2 regions of the Lysobacter capsici genome follow, and region 1 is predicted to be linked to the other one. Evidence: predicted binding sites of a transcription regulator. Region 1 holds the regulator's gene; the other holds the start of a gene.
The links. Region 1 encodes sigma-54, which starts transcription at its own class of promoters, with help from an activator protein. Its sites were predicted from a motif close to TGGCACGNGCNTTGC; they were not measured.
Positions count from the first base shown of each region.

Region 2: a site for sigma-54 is predicted at 5,015-5,029, ahead of pgaA (poly-beta-1,6 N-acetyl-D-glucosamine export porin PgaA). Genes of this name have one in related genera too.

Region 1 covers NZ_CP076103.1:1,509,297-1,516,501, forward strand. Annotated here, with positions in the region: gene KME82_RS06110 (IS1595 family transposase) at 1-97, shown strand, start outside; gene KME82_RS06115 (PTS sugar transporter subunit IIA) at 207-671, opposite strand; gene hpf (ribosome hibernation-promoting factor, HPF/YfiA family) at 724-1,050, opposite strand; gene KME82_RS06125 (RNA polymerase factor sigma-54) at 1,479-2,915, opposite strand; gene lptB (LPS export ABC transporter ATP-binding protein) at 3,007-3,726, opposite strand; gene lptA (lipopolysaccharide transport periplasmic protein LptA) at 3,726-4,253, opposite strand; gene lptC (LPS export ABC transporter periplasmic protein LptC) at 4,234-4,797, opposite strand; gene KME82_RS06145 (KdsC family phosphatase) at 4,794-5,342, opposite strand; gene KME82_RS06150 (KpsF/GutQ family sugar-phosphate isomerase) at 5,451-6,464, opposite strand; gene KME82_RS06155 (BolA family protein) at 6,700-6,939, shown strand; gene murA (UDP-N-acetylglucosamine 1-carboxyvinyltransferase) at 7,053-7,205, shown strand, end outside.
Region 2 covers NZ_CP076103.1:3,762,156-3,769,360, reverse strand. Annotated here, with positions in the region: gene pgaC (poly-beta-1,6-N-acetyl-D-glucosamine synthase) at 1-849, opposite strand, end outside; gene pgaB (poly-beta-1,6-N-acetyl-D-glucosamine N-deacetylase PgaB) at 899-2,812, opposite strand; gene pgaA (poly-beta-1,6 N-acetyl-D-glucosamine export porin PgaA) at 2,833-4,923, opposite strand; gene KME82_RS15600 (GH92 family glycosyl hydrolase) at 5,235-7,205, shown strand, end outside.

The sequences.
Region 1 (7,205 bases):
GAATTTCTTCTTGTTCCTGAAAGAGTGCGAGTTCCGTTTCAACTATGGGACGCCCCGTCAGCAGCTCAACACGCTGCGGGACTGGGTTGGGCTATAACCCTTATCTAGGACAGCCCCAAAGCGAATCCCCCTTGGCCCCCTTTTACAAAGGGGGGGTCGACAGGTGGGGACGAGGCGATCTTGTCGAGCGTTGAGCTGCCTGCAACTCAAGCCGCGCTGCGCCGGCAATAATCGAGCAACCGATAACTCAACTCGGCCAAGTCCGGCGCGGCGCGCAGTCGGTCGCGGAACGCCTCGTCGGCGAAGCGTTCGGCCAGTTCGGCCAGCAGTTGCAGATGCTGCTGCACGTGATGCTCGGGCACCGCCATCGCCAGCACCAGGTCCACCGGCTGGCCGTCGGTCGCGCCGAAGTCCACCGGTTGCGCGAGCCGCAAAAAGGCCGCACGGCTGTGTTCGAACAGCGGCGTGCGGCCGTGTGGGATGGCCACGCCATGGCCTATCGCGGTACTGGCCAGTGTTTCGCGTTCCTGCAAGCCTTGGCTGAGCGCGGCGGTCATCCGTGGATGGCCTTCGCAAAGCAGATGCGCGGCGGTATCAAGCACTGCATTGCGATCGCCGGGGTGTTCCAGGATGACAACGCGCTGTGCGCTCAACAATTCGTAAAGCGGCATGGCGGTGTGCTTGAGTGGCTGGCGGAAAGCGGGCGCGGAAGGACGGGAAGGGTCAGCCGAATTCGCCGCTGCGGGCGAGGCTTTCGCCGCGATGGTGATCGACCTGCTTGCTCTTGTGCTTCATCAATGCGCGGTCGAGCTTGTCGGCGAGCAGATCGATGGCGGCGTACATGTCGATGGTGGCGGCGTCGCAGTGCAGGGTGCGTCCGGCGATCAGGACGGTGGCTTCGGCTCGATGGTCGGGCTTGTCGAGGCTGAGCTGGATTCGCACGTCGAAGGGTTGGTCGTAGTGGCGTTGCAGACGGGCCAGCTTGGTTTCAACGTAATCACGCAGCGGAGCGGTGACTTCAATCTGCTGGCCGTGGGTTTCGATACGCATCGGGGACCTCCTTCACGTCGCGGGTGAATGCAGAAACGTGTTCCGACCGGTCTTGCCGGACCGAAACGGAACCGGGTGACGCCCTGACCGCGAATAACCGACCAGGGAGTCCAGCATCGCATGCTGAGCCTGCGGCGCAAGGGGCTGGGTTAGGCCTTTGGTCTTATCCCGGGCGGAAATGCTTGATCGGCCAAGTATTTCCACGAGATGTAAAAGTTTCGCAATGGCTCAAGTCGGCAAGGCCGGAGGTTTGCGCGGGGCCGGTGAGATCGGGTGAGTGAGCGCTGCAGCCCTTGGCGGATAAAGATTGCGCAGTTTTTCGCCGCACGCGCGACAACGGCCAAGCGCGAAAGACGCAAGGCCCGCTCGGCGGGATATCCCGATGGGTTGGCGTTAGGGATGCGCGAAAACGGTCGCGCGCGGTGGCCTCAGGCCATGCGCACGCGATCTTGCGAGGACGGAATGCTCATCGCTTCGCGGTACTTGGCGACGGTGCGGCGCGCGACCGGCACGCCGGTGGCCTTCAAGGTTTCGGCCAGGCGCGCGTCGGACAGCGGCTTGCGCGGATTCTCCGCTTCGATCAGGCGCCGGATCATCGCCTGGATCGCGGTGCTGGACGCTTCGCCGCCGGACCCGGTGTCGATGCCCGAGGCGAAGAACGCGCGCAGCGGCATGGTGCCGCGCGGGGTGCGCGCGTACTTGCGCGCGATCGCGCGCGAGACCGTGGATTCGTGCAGGCCGACTTCGTTGGCGACTTCGCGCAAGGTCAGCGGCCGCAATGCGCTGTCGCCGAATTCAAGGAACGCGGCCTGTTGCTTGAGCAGGCAGCGCGCCACTTTCAGCAAGGTATCGCCGCGCGCTTCCAGGCTTTTGAGCAGCCAGCGCGCTTCCTGCAGATGGCCGCGCAGGTAACTCGCGTCGGACGCGCTGGCGTGGCGGATCATGCCTTCGTAGCCGCGATGGATCGAAATGCGCGGACGCATCGCATCCGACAAGGCGACCCGCCACAGGCCCTGCTGACGCCAGATCACCACGTCGGGCGTGACGTAGGTGTCGGTGGAAATCGCGCCCATCTGCGCGCCCGGACGCGGGTCGAGCGAGCGCAGCAACTGCACCGCGGTGTCGACCTGGGCGGTGTCGAGCTTGAGTTCGTTGGCCAGCCCGGCCACGCCGACGCGCGGCAGGCGCTCGAGCGGGCCGCTGGCGATCTGCGCGGCCAGCGCCTTGCCCGGCGTGTCGTCGGGCAAGGTGCCCAGTTGCAGGTTGAGGCATTCGCCGAGCGAACGCGCGGCCACGCCGACCGGATCGAAGCGCTGCACCTGATGCAACACGGTGGCGACTTCGTCTTCGCCGACACTGAGCTCCGGCGCGAGCGAGGCGGCGATCGCGTCGAGCGGTTCGCGCAGGTAACCGTCGTCGTCGATCGCCTCGATCAGCGCCACGCCGATGCTGCGGTCGCGCTGCGACAGCGGGCTCAGGTGCAATTGCCACAGCAGGTGATCGAGCAGGGTCTCGGCGTCGGCGACCTGTTCGGCCGCGGGCGAGTCTTCGTCGTGATCGGACGGGCCGACCCGTTCGTACCAGGTCTCGCCGTCGTCCAGGGTCCACTCGGGTTCGGCGACCGGCGCCTCGGTGCTGCTGCCGGCCTCGCTGCCGCCGCCTTCCTCGCCGCTGGGCACGACCACGCGCGGCTCGTCCTCGGCCGCGGACGGCTCGGTCCAGTCGAGCAGCGGGTTGCTTTCCACGGCGGTGGCGAGCTCGGCCTCCAGTTCCACGGCCGACAATTGCAACAGGCGGATCGCCTGCCGCAATTGCGGCGTCATCACCAGCTGTTGTCCGAGTGAGGCTTGGAGGCGGGGCTTCATCATCGATTGCAGACGCGACCTGAATAGGCGACCTGAGACGGCGGCCGAGTCGCGCGTCGCGGGCGTCGTTACGCGCCCGGCAACCAACAGGTTACAAGCGGAACGTTTCGCCCAGGTAGACGCGACGGACATCGGGATTGGCCAGCAGCGCGTCCGGAGCCCCCTGCGCGAGCACGCCGCCGTCGTTCAGGATATACGCACGATCGCAAATGCCCAAGGTTTCGCGCACGTTGTGGTCGGTGATGAGGACACCGATCCCACGATTCTTGAGGTGGCGCACGATTCGCTGGATCTCGCCGACCGAAATGGGGTCGACACCGGCGAAGGGTTCGTCCAGCAGCATCAGGCGCGGGCGTGCAGCCAAAGCGCGCGCGATTTCCACACGACGGCGTTCGCCGCCGGACAGGCTGGCGCCGAGCTGGTCGGCGACATGGGTCACCTGCAGTTCGTCCATCAGGCTGCCCAGTTCGCGTTCGATGCCGGCGCGGTCGAGGTCGTCGCGCAGTTCCAGCACCAAGCGCAGGTTGTCGGCGACGCTGAGCTTGCGGAACACGGAGGGTTCCTGCGGCAGATAACCCACGCCGTACTTGGCGCGCGCGTACATCGGCTCGGCGGTGATGTCCTTGCCGTCGAGCACGATCGAGCCGGCATCGGCCGGCACCAGGCCGACGATCATGTAGAAGCAGGTGGTCTTGCCGGCGCCGTTGGGGCCGAGCAGGCCGACCACTTCGCCGGCGTCGAGGGTCAGGCCGAAGTCGCGCACGACTTCGCGCTGGCGGTAGGCCTTGCGCAGGCCTTGAGCGACCAGCATCAGCCGCCTCCCTTGGCCGGCGCGGCGGTCTTGCTCTTGGGCTGCAGGCGCATGTTGACGCGGCCGCCGGTGCCGCCGCTCTCGATCTGGCCGGTCTTGGAGTTGTAGACGATGCGTTCGCTCTTGATCGTGTCGCCGGCTTTGTCGACGAAGGCATTGCCGGTCAGGATGATGATCTCCTTGGGCATGTCGTAGTCGACCTTGTTGGCGCGACCGGCGAACGGCGAACCGTCGTCGAGCTGTTGCTTGATGGTGACCTGCGAGCCGGTCATGGTCACGTAGGTGACCTCGCCGTTGCTGCGCTTGAGGTCGGCCTTGGCGGCGTTGATGACCAGGGTGCCCTGGACGATCTTGACGTTGCCGGTCATCACGCACGGCGCGGTGTCGTTGCTGACCGAGCAGTTGCTGCTGTCGGCATCGATGTCGGTGGGCTGATTGCGATCCGAGGAGCGCGCGAGCGCGGCCGCCGGCGCCAGTGCTACGGCGACCAGGCACAGCGCCAGCAAATTAGCGAGCTTTCGCTTCATAGCGGACCTTGACGTTGGGAATGATGACGTTCTTGGTTTCGAGATCGGCCTGCAATCCCGAGCCGTTCATTATAATGCCCGGCTGGATCATCTTGACCGGAACGGCCGAGGTGGCCTTGTTCGCGTCGGGGAACACGTTCAGTTCCTCGCTGGTGATGTTGATCGGCTTGCCTTCGGCGTTGGTGCTGTCGGCATGGACCTGGCCGCGCAGGCGCACTTCGTCGGCCTCGGCGCTGACCCAGCCGCGCTGCGACTTGACTTCCCACGGCCCGCCGTTGGCGCCGGGCTTGGCCGGGATCAGGAACACCGGCGTGGTGATGTCCATGGTCTTGACGTTGGGGTCGCGGGTCAGCTTCGGCGCGCGCAGGGTGAACGATTCCTTGCCCAGCTTGTCGAGCACGACCACTTCGAAATCGTTGAGCACGTAGTCCGGGCGCGCGCTGGCCGGGCCGGAGACTGGTTTTTCGCGTTGCGACCACAGCGCCCAGCCGCTGAGCGCGGCGGCGGCGAGCAGGATCAGGGTGAGCATGCCGCGCCAGCTCATCCCAGCGCTCCGGCCAGGGCGTCTTCGGCGTGACCTTGCGCGGCCAGCAGCAGATCGCACAGTTCGCGCGCCGCGCCTTCACCGCCGCGCGCCACCGTGCGCCAGTGGACCCGCTCGCGCACCCACGCATGCGCGTTGGCCGGCGCGACCGCCAGGCCGACGTGCGGCAGGATCCGCAGGTCGGCGAGGTCGTCGCCCATGAAGGCGACCTGTTCCAGCGTGAGCCCCAGGCTTTCGGCGATCAGCTTGACGCAGACCAGCTTGTCCTTGACGTCGCCGTGCGAGGTCGCGCCGAGTTCGGCGGCGCGGTGGGCGGCGATGGCGCCGCCGCGCGCGGTCACGAAATGCACGGCGATGCCGACCTTGCGCAGCAGCGCCAGGCCCTGGCCGTCCTGGACGTGGAAGCTCTTGTATTCGCGTCCGGTGCTGTCGAAGGTCAGCCGCCCGTCGGTCAAGGTGCCGTCGACGTCGAAGCAGGCCAGCCGGATGCGCTGCGCGCGTTCGCGGATGGCGGCGGGGTAGTCGTTTAGGTGGCTGTAGGGCACTGGGTTCGGGAATAGGGAATGGGGAGTAGGGAATCGGAGAGCGTTTGCCGGCGAGCGGAGAGATCGCGAGGAACCGCTGTCCGATTCCCGATTCCCCAATCCCGGCCCTTAAACCACTCTGGCCCGCAACAAGTCGTGAATGTTCAGGGCACCGACCACGCGGCGTTCAGTGTCCACGACCAGCAGGCCGCTGATCTTGTGCGTTTCCATGATCTGCGCCGCTTCGGCGGCGAGCGCGTCGGCGCCGATGGTCTTGGGCGAGCGGGTCATGACCTCATTGATGCGGGTCGTGCGCAGGTCCACGCCGGGGTCGTCGAGGGTGCGGCGCAAGTCGCCGTCGGTGTACAGGCCGATCAGGCGCCGCGCATCGTCGACCACCGCGGTCATGCCCAGGCGCTTGCGGCTCATCTCGACCAGGGCCTCGCTGACGCTGGCGTCGGCGCCGACCGTCGGCACCTCGTCGCCGGCGTGCATGACGTCGGTGATGTGCAGCAGCAGGCGCCGGCCGAGCGCGCCGGCGGGGTGCGAACGGGCGAAGTCGTCGGCGGTGAAGCCGCGTGCCTCGAGCAGCGCGACCGCGATCGCGTCGCCCATCGCCAGCGAGGCGGTGGTGCTGGAGGTCGGCGCGAGCGCCAGCGGGCAGGCTTCGGCCGGGACGCTGACGTCGAGATGGACGTCGGATTCGCGGCCCAGGGTCGACTGCGGCCGCCCGGTCATGCCGATCACCGCATTGCCCTGGCGCTTGAGCACCGGCAGCAGCATCAGCACTTCGTCGCTCTCGCCCGAGTAGGACAGGGCCAGGACCACGTCGGTGTCGGTGATCATGCCCAGGTCGCCGTGGCCGGCTTCGCCCGGGTGGACGTAGAACGAGGGCGTGCCCGTCGAGGCCAGGGTCGCGGCGATCTTGCGCGCGATGTGGCCCGACTTGCCCATTCCGGTGCAGACCACGCGGCCTTTGGCACGCAGAATCAGCTTGCAGGCAGCAGTGAAATCACCGTCGATGCGCGCGGCGACCGCGGCCAGGGCCTGCCCCTCGATCTCGAACACGCGCCGGCCGCTGACGGCCAGGCCGGCCTCGGTGGCGCCGCTGGGATCGAGCAGGGACGGTGCGGGACTGATCATAGAAATCGCCGTTTCGAAGGTCGCCATTTCGGACCGGAGGGCTTTCCGCTAGGCTAATCCGTCAATTCTAAGCGGTTCGCCCGTCCAGCGCCGTGCCCCACGGCAGATCCGCGCCGGACCGGGGCATCGCCCATTCAGCCGGCTTCCGTCCCGTCCAGCGCGTCTGTGCCGGCCGGCTCGCCGCTCCGCCCACCGTCCGGCCCCGCCGGTACGTCAGTACAAAGGCTCCCGATACGTGAACGCCGAAACCATCCGCACCCTGATCGAAAACGGCCTGCCCGGCGCGCAAGCGCGGGTCCAGGGCGACGACGGCGTCCATTTCGAGGCCACGGTCGTGGCCGAAGCCTTCCGCGGCAAGCTGCCGCTGGCCCGCCACCGCCTGGTCTACGCGACCCTGGGCGAGCGCATGGGCGGCGAGATTCATGCTTTGGCGTTGAAGACGTTGACGCCGGAAGAAGCCGGGAATCGGGAATAGGGAATCGGGAATCGGCTTCGTCGCTTCTCCGACTTCACCGCGACCTCATTCAACCTGATCGATCCGCTTTTACCATTCCCGATTCTCCATTCCCCATTCCCGGCTCCCAAACAATGCAAAAAATCGTGGTCGAAGGCGGCCAGCCGCTCAACGGCGAAGTCCAGATTTCCGGTGCCAAGAACGCCGTCCTGCCGATTCTGTGCGCGACCTTGCTGGCCGACGCGCCGGTGACGATCCGCAACGTGCCGCGCCTGCACGACGTGCTG
Region 2 (7,205 bases), 2.3 Mb from region 1:
CACCTCGACGCCGCCCTGGGCCCAGCGCAGGCGCTGTTTCCACAGGCCCTTGAGGGTTTCGGGCATGAGGATGAAACACATCGCGTTGGGTTCGTAGCGGATGTCCCAGTGGTCCATCTGCAGGCGCCAGCTGATGTCGATGTCCTCCGTGACCATGCTGTCGGACCAGTAGCCGATCCGGTGCAGGGCGCTGCGCCGGAACGCGCAGATCACTCCGGACACGGTGAAGATGCGGCCGTACACGCGCTGCGCGCGCTTGATCATGCCGATGATCGAGGAGAACTCGCCGACCTGCAGGCGGCCGAGCAAGGTCGAACGGTTGCGGATGCGCGGGTTGCCGGTGACCGCGCCGACCCGCGCGCCCTGGCACAGGTGCCAGACCATCCAGTGGGTCGCGTATTCGTCGAGCAGCGCGTCGCCGTCGATGCAGACCAAGTACTCCGAACGCGCGGCGAGCGCGCCCATGCGCATCGCATTGGCCTTGCCGAGATTGCGGTCCAGATGCACCACGCGCAGTTGCGGGTGCTGCGCGGCGAGGCGGTTGAGCTTGTCGCCGGTGTCGTCGCGGCTGCCGTCGTTGATCGCGATCACTTCGAACTGCGGATAGCGCTGGGCCAGCGCGGCGGCGATGGTTTCGTGGACGTGATCGCCTTCGTTGTGGCACGGGATCAGGATCGACACGAACGGCGCGTCGTCCATCGCCGGCGGCGTGGTCCGCGGCAGCGAACCGCGTTCGCGGCGGAAGTAGTAGTACAGCCCGCCGGAAATCCAGAAGAACGACATCACGATCGGGTAGAAGAACGCGAACTGGAACAGCAAGGCGAGCAGCGGGCTGGCGGCTTGATTCATGACGGTCTCGGGACGATCGATCCGATGCGCTGGGCGGCGGGGGCGCCGCTCAGCGCTCGATGTAGGGGAAGCCGCGCGCGGACATGATTTCGCGCGCGTCGCGGGTCGAGGGCTGATCGTCGATGAAGTTGTCCGGGTACCAGGCCAGGTGGCGCGCACCGTCGGCCTGCAGGCGATGGGCCATGGCTTTCAGACGCGCGGCCGGGATTGGTTTGTCGCGCTGGCGCCAGTCGACCGTCTGCAGTTCGAAGATCGTGCGCGCCAGGCCGCGCGGCGACTGTTTGACCTGCGCGACCAGATGATCCATCCACGCCTGCGGATCGCGGCTGTTCTCCATCCACGGCATCGCCATCACCGCGGTGTAGTCGTAGGCGCGGTTGAACGCGGCCAGGTCCTGGGCGAACCAGGCCTCGCTCTTGGGATCGAGCACGGGCGCGGCGAACAGGTTGCGCACGGTGATCAGTTTCGGCCGCCACTTGCCGGCGGCGCGCGCGAGTTCCTGGGTGAAGTCGATCAGCGCGGCGGTGCGCGCGGCCGGATCGGCCGGCGCCTGGCCGCGCAGTTCGTCCTCGCGCAGCAAGGCGTCGTCGTGGAACAGCAGGCCTTCGGTGTAGCCGCTGATCGCGAGGTCTTCGTAGATGTCGGCGACGATGCGGCGGGTGTCGGGCTCGAATGGATTGAGGCGGAAGGTTTCCTTCGGATTGCTGGCCTTGATCGCCAGGCGATCGCGCAGGGCCGCGTCGGGCAATTCGTAACCAAGCACCGGCAACCACGCGAACACCTTGACGTGAGCGCGGGTCTTGAGCTGCCAGGCGACGCGGTTGTACAGGTCGGCGCGCATCGGCATGTGCCGGTTCGGGAAGTACAGCGCGTCGGCCGAGCCGTTGCCGTCGGGATCGGCGAAGGCCTGCAGGAAGATGTGGCTCGGGCCGATCTGCTTGACCCGCTCGATCAGCTTGTCGAGATTGCGCGCCTGCTGGGCCGGGTCGGCGTCGTACACGTAGTCCAGGTCGATCTGCAGCGCGCGCACGCCGTCGAGTTCTTCGTCGTGGCGCAGCTCATAGGCCAGGTCGTTGACGGTCGGGTTGTCGAACATCAGCAAACGCGCCAGCCCGTGCAGGTCGGCGCCGATCTTCTGGTGGCGGCCTTCCAGGTCGAAGGTCACGGTCATGCCGAGCTGGTCGGCGATCGCGTTGGTCTGGCTGTTGTAGGCCGCATACGGCCACACCACCGACTGCGGCGCGATGCCGAGTTCGCGCTTGATCTTGGCGGCGCTGTCGGTGAGGTCCTTGCGCACCCGCGCCAGGTACTGCGCTTCGGTTTCGTAACGCTGCGTCTTGCTGTCCCATTCGCGGGTGATCGCCGCGGGCATGGTGTTGCCCTGCGGGTTGGAGGTCACGCCGCGGTGCAGGTTGTCGCTGTGCGAGGCGATCTCGATCAGGCCCGAGGCCTGCATCTCGCGCAATTGGTCCCAGGTGACGAAATCGTCGTGGGTGAACATGCGCGGGCCGTAGTCGACCTGCTGCCCGCGCGGCAGATCGACCCAGCCGGTCACCACCGCCATCAGTGCCGGATAGCGGTAGGCGCGCAGCAGCGGGAAGACGTGGGTGTAGATGCTGCGCAGGCCGTCGTCGAAGGTCAGCAGCACGGCCTTGGGCGGCAGCGGCTTGCCGCCGCGCGAGGCGGCGATGACGTCGCTGAGCGGCACCGGGCGATAGCCGTGGCCGGACAGCCAGTCCAGGTGCGCGGCGAAGTTCTGGGTGCTGACCGCGTAGGCGTCGGGGTCGCCCTTGCGCGCGACGTCGTCGCGGATGTCGTGGTAGCTCAGCACGAGCAGTTCGCCGTTGCCCACCTCGACCCGGGTCATATCCGGCGCTTGCGCGGTCGTGCTGGCATCCGCGGCCCAGGCCGAACCCACGCTCGCCATCGCCAGCATCAACACAAAAATCATCCAGCGCCGCATCGCGCCGCCCGTCAAACCGCTCATTGCTCACCCCAACGGAAAGTCATATCGAAGCCCAGCCGGTCTTCGCGCACGCCGTCGTAGACGGGGCGCGACCAGTTGATGCCGTAGTCGAGCGTGCGGCCGGTGGCGAAACGCCACTCGTGTTCGTAACGCACTTGCGGCACCCAGTAGCTGCCGTAGCCCTGCTGCCAGTACGGCCCGGCCTGCACGGTCAGGCGCTGGCGGAAGTGGCGCTCGTAACGTCGCCAGGCCAAGTGATCGATGCGCAGGCCCAGGTTCACCGACGCGTCGCGGCTGGGATTGAAGTAGGGCACCTCGCTGTCGCGGCGGCTGGCGCGGCTGGTCGCCAGATCGGCCAGGCCGTCGATCAGCAGATGCGGCTGGGTGTACAGACGCTGCGCGCCGCTCAAGCCGAACGCGGTGCGGGTGTTGTCGTCGCTGTAGCGCAGTTGCTGCGCGCTCGCGCTCAGCGAGGTGCGTTCGCTCGGCGTGTAGCGCAGGCCCAGGCTCAGCGCGTCGGCGTCGATGCCGGCGCGGCGCGCCTGCAACGAAGCCTCCGGCGTGCCGCGATACCACGACGCGGTGCCGCGCCACAGATCGTTGAAGCGCCAGCCGGCATCGAGGTAGTAACCGGTGCGGTCGCTGCGGTCGAGCCAGCGATCGTTGGCGCGGTCGACGCCGAAGCCGACGGTCAGGCGATCGTAGGCGTACAGGCCGCCGACGCCGCTGCGGCGGTCGTGGACGCGGTCGGTGCCAAGCGCGCCGTTGGGATAGTCGGCCCAGGCGTCGCGCGCATGCGCGGTCAGGCGCCAGCGGTCGTGGATCAGCGGGCTCATGATTTCGAAACGGTGTTCTGCGTCGCGCGAGCCCAGCGGCGAGGCGGTCGCGCCGCCGCCGCGCGCGTCGCTGCGGCCGCCGGCGGTGCCGATCAGCCATTGCCAGCCCATGCGCTGGTCCCAGGATTCGGCCATCTGCTTGACCTGCACGTCGCGCGCGCGATTGGCCAGCAATTCGTCGTGGATCGGCCGGGCGAGGTCGACCCGGTCGTGTTCCAGGTACGCGCCGATCTGGCCGACGCGCGCGCCGACGTTGGTCGGCTCCATGGTGCTGGCCATCTGGAAACGTTCGAGCGCGCGATCGATCCAGCCGCGCTTTTGATAGGTCACGCCCAGGTCGCTCTGCAGGCCGGCGTTGCTCGGTCCGATCGCGGCCATTTCCTCAAGACGCCGCTGCGCGCCGACCGTGTCTTCGCCGTACAGGCGGATCATGGTCTGGTGGCTGTCGGCGTCGTAGTGGCGCCAGTTCTCGTGGCTTTCCTTGGCGCCCTTGACCCGCACGAACGCCGGCTCGGCGGCCTTGATCTTGTCCAGTTGCGCGTAGGCGTCGTCGAAGCGCTCGCTTTCGGAGTAGGCGTAGGCCAATTGCAGCTGCGAGTCGTTGTCGTCGGGCCATTCGCGCACGACGTGCTCGAGCACGCTCGCGGCTTCCTCGGGATGCTTGTCGGCGAGCAGCGAGGCGCCGACCTTGGCCAATGCGTACATCGGCAGTGGAATGTTTTCGGCCTGCAGCGCGCGATAGCGCTGTACGACCTCGGCGTGGCGCTCGAGATGGTTGAGCATCACCAGTTCGTCGAAACGCGTGCGCAGGTCGGCCTGTTGCTGCGCCGGGGTCTGGGGGGCGCGGTGCTGTTCGAGGATGCAGCGGGCGTCGCGCATCTCGGTCAGGCGCTGGGCTTCGTTCTCCGGAAACAGGGTACCCCACAGCACTCGGCGGGCCAGGCGGTCCGAGCTCAGGCGCTGGCGTTCGGCCTCGCTGAACAAGTTCGGCCGGGCCTGCGCGAGGTCCCAGGCGCGCTCGGCGCCGCCCAGGTCGGCCAGGGTCAGGACTTGCAGCCGGTACAGTTGCTCGTCGTCCGGACGCTGCGTTTGTGCACTTTCGATGCGCGCCAGCGCAGCCAACCACTGCCGATCCGAACGCAGGCGCTCGATCTCGGGCAGGGGGTCTGGGGTGGATTCGTGACGCGTAACGGCAAAAGCTGACGTGACAGGACAGGTTGCGGCTGCGGTCGCCAAAGCGATGGAGAGGGCAAGACGATGCTGTATCGGCATGGGCGACCGAGTTCCGTATGGCGGGGGAGGTTTCAGAGGGTGAAGCAGTGCCAAATGAAATGTGATTCACATCACATTGCTGGGTATTGACGCAAAAGCTGTGCCAAAGCCCTGTGAATACGACCCTGATCGCGTGTCACAAGTGCTTGTCTGAATTGGTTTTTTTGCGGAGTGAAGCGGTCGCCGGATGCTGCGTCGCGGTTTGACAAGCCTGATTTAGATCGATTCAAATCGAGATCAAGGGGCGGTGGTAACGTTTTCAGTACCACGGCGAATCACGGGCGGGATCGCCCGCGCGAACGGGAGCGGGCATGTCGGCAAACAGTAGCAATCGCCGTGGCGGCGGCGCGGGCAACGGCGCCTGGACCTCGGCCCTGGTCGGTCTGATCGGTGTGTGCATGGCCCAGGGCGCAGTCGCCAAGCCGGCGCGGACCTTCTGGACCTCGTTCGAAGCGGCCGATCCGCCGCTCGCGCTCGGTCCGGCCGACAGCCCGCGCCTGAGCGCCGACGGCGGCCCGCCCGCGGCCGCGGCCCTGACCGCCAAGCCCGAGGTCGGCTTCAACGGGCTGCGTTCGCTGCGTTATGAAGGGATCGGCGGCGGCGAGCAGCTGGCGCAGGTGTTCAATGTCGATATCGCGGTCGGCAAGGACAGCGAGTTGTCCTACAAGGTGTTCCCGCTGTCGGCGGCGAACCAGCCGAGCCGGCCCGGACAGCCCGCGGTGTCGGCGCTCGACAATCTGCGCAACGCCTCGACCTATGTCGCGATCGATCTGCTGTTCGACGACGGCAGCCGCCTGTCGCAGCGCGCGCCGCTGGACCGTCACGGCTTCGCCTTGACCGCGCGCGGCCAGGGCCAGGCGCGGCTGCTGTATCCGGATCAATGGAACGCGGTCGCCAGCCGCATCGGCGAAGTCGCGGCGGGGCGGCGCATCCGCCAGATCCTGGTCGTGCACGACGGCGATCGCGGCCTGGCCTATCGCGGTTATCTCGACGATCTGCGCATCGGCCCGGCCGCCACCACGCCGGTGTCGGACGCGCAGGCCGCGCAGCATCCCAGCGACTACGTCGACACCCGCCGCGGCAGCAATTCCAACAGCCGCTATTCGCGCGGCAATACCTTTCCCGCGGTCGCGCTGCCGCACGGGTTCAATTTCTGGACGCCGACCACCAACGCCGGTTCGAACTGGATCTACCAGTACCAGGAGCGCAACGGCGAGGACAACCGGCCGCGCATCGAAGCCTTCGCGCTGTCGCACGAACCCAGCCCGTGGATGGGCGACCGCCAGAGTTTCCACATCCTGCCGGCGCTCGGCGGCGGCGCGGTCGAACTCGATCGCGGCAAGCGCGCGTTGAGCTTCGGCCACGATCAGGAAACCGCGCGCCCGGATTACTACAAGGTGCGTTTCGACAACGGCCTGATCGCCGAACTGACCCCGACCGACCACGCCGCGGTGATGCGCTTCACCTATCCCGACGCGCAGGCGCGATTGCTGTTCGACCAGCGCGACGAACACGGCGACATCGTCGCGCACGTAGACGGCCGCGGCCTGAGCGGCTGGACCGAAAGCAAGAGCAAGCTGTCGACCGGCGCGAGCCGGCTGTATCTGTATGCGCGTTTCGATCAGCCCGCGCGCACGAGCAAGCGCGAAGCGCCCAGCGCCGGCCGCGATCGCGTCTCGGCCTGGTTCGACTTCGATCTGACGCAGGCGCGCGAACGCCAAGTCACCCTGCGCATCGCGACCTCGCTGATCTCGGTCGGGCAGGCGCAGCGCAATCTGGAGCTGGAAATCGCCCAGGACGACAGTTTCGATACCGTGCGCGAACGCGCGCGCGCGGCCTGGGACGCGAAGCTGGGTATCGTGCGCATCGACGGCGCGCCGGAACACGAACGCGCGACCTTGTATTCCAACCTGTATCGCTTGTTCCTGTACCCAAACAGCGGCTACGAGAACACCGGCAGCGCGCAAAGCCCGCGTTATCGGTACGCCAGCCCGTTCTCGCCCGCGGCCGGCGCGAGCAACGACGAACGCACGGGCGCCGCGGTCGTCGACGGCAAGGTCTACGTCAACAACGGCTTCTGGGACACTTACCGCACCGCGTGGCCGGCCTACGTGCTGCTCACGCCGAGCGCGGCCGGCGAGATGATCGACGGCTTCGTCCAGCAGTACCGCGACGGCGGCTGGATCGCGCGCTGGTCCTCGCCGGGCTATGCCGACCTGATGGTGGGCACCAGCTCCGATGTCGCCTTCGCCGACGCCTGGCTCAAGGGCGTGCGCAATTTC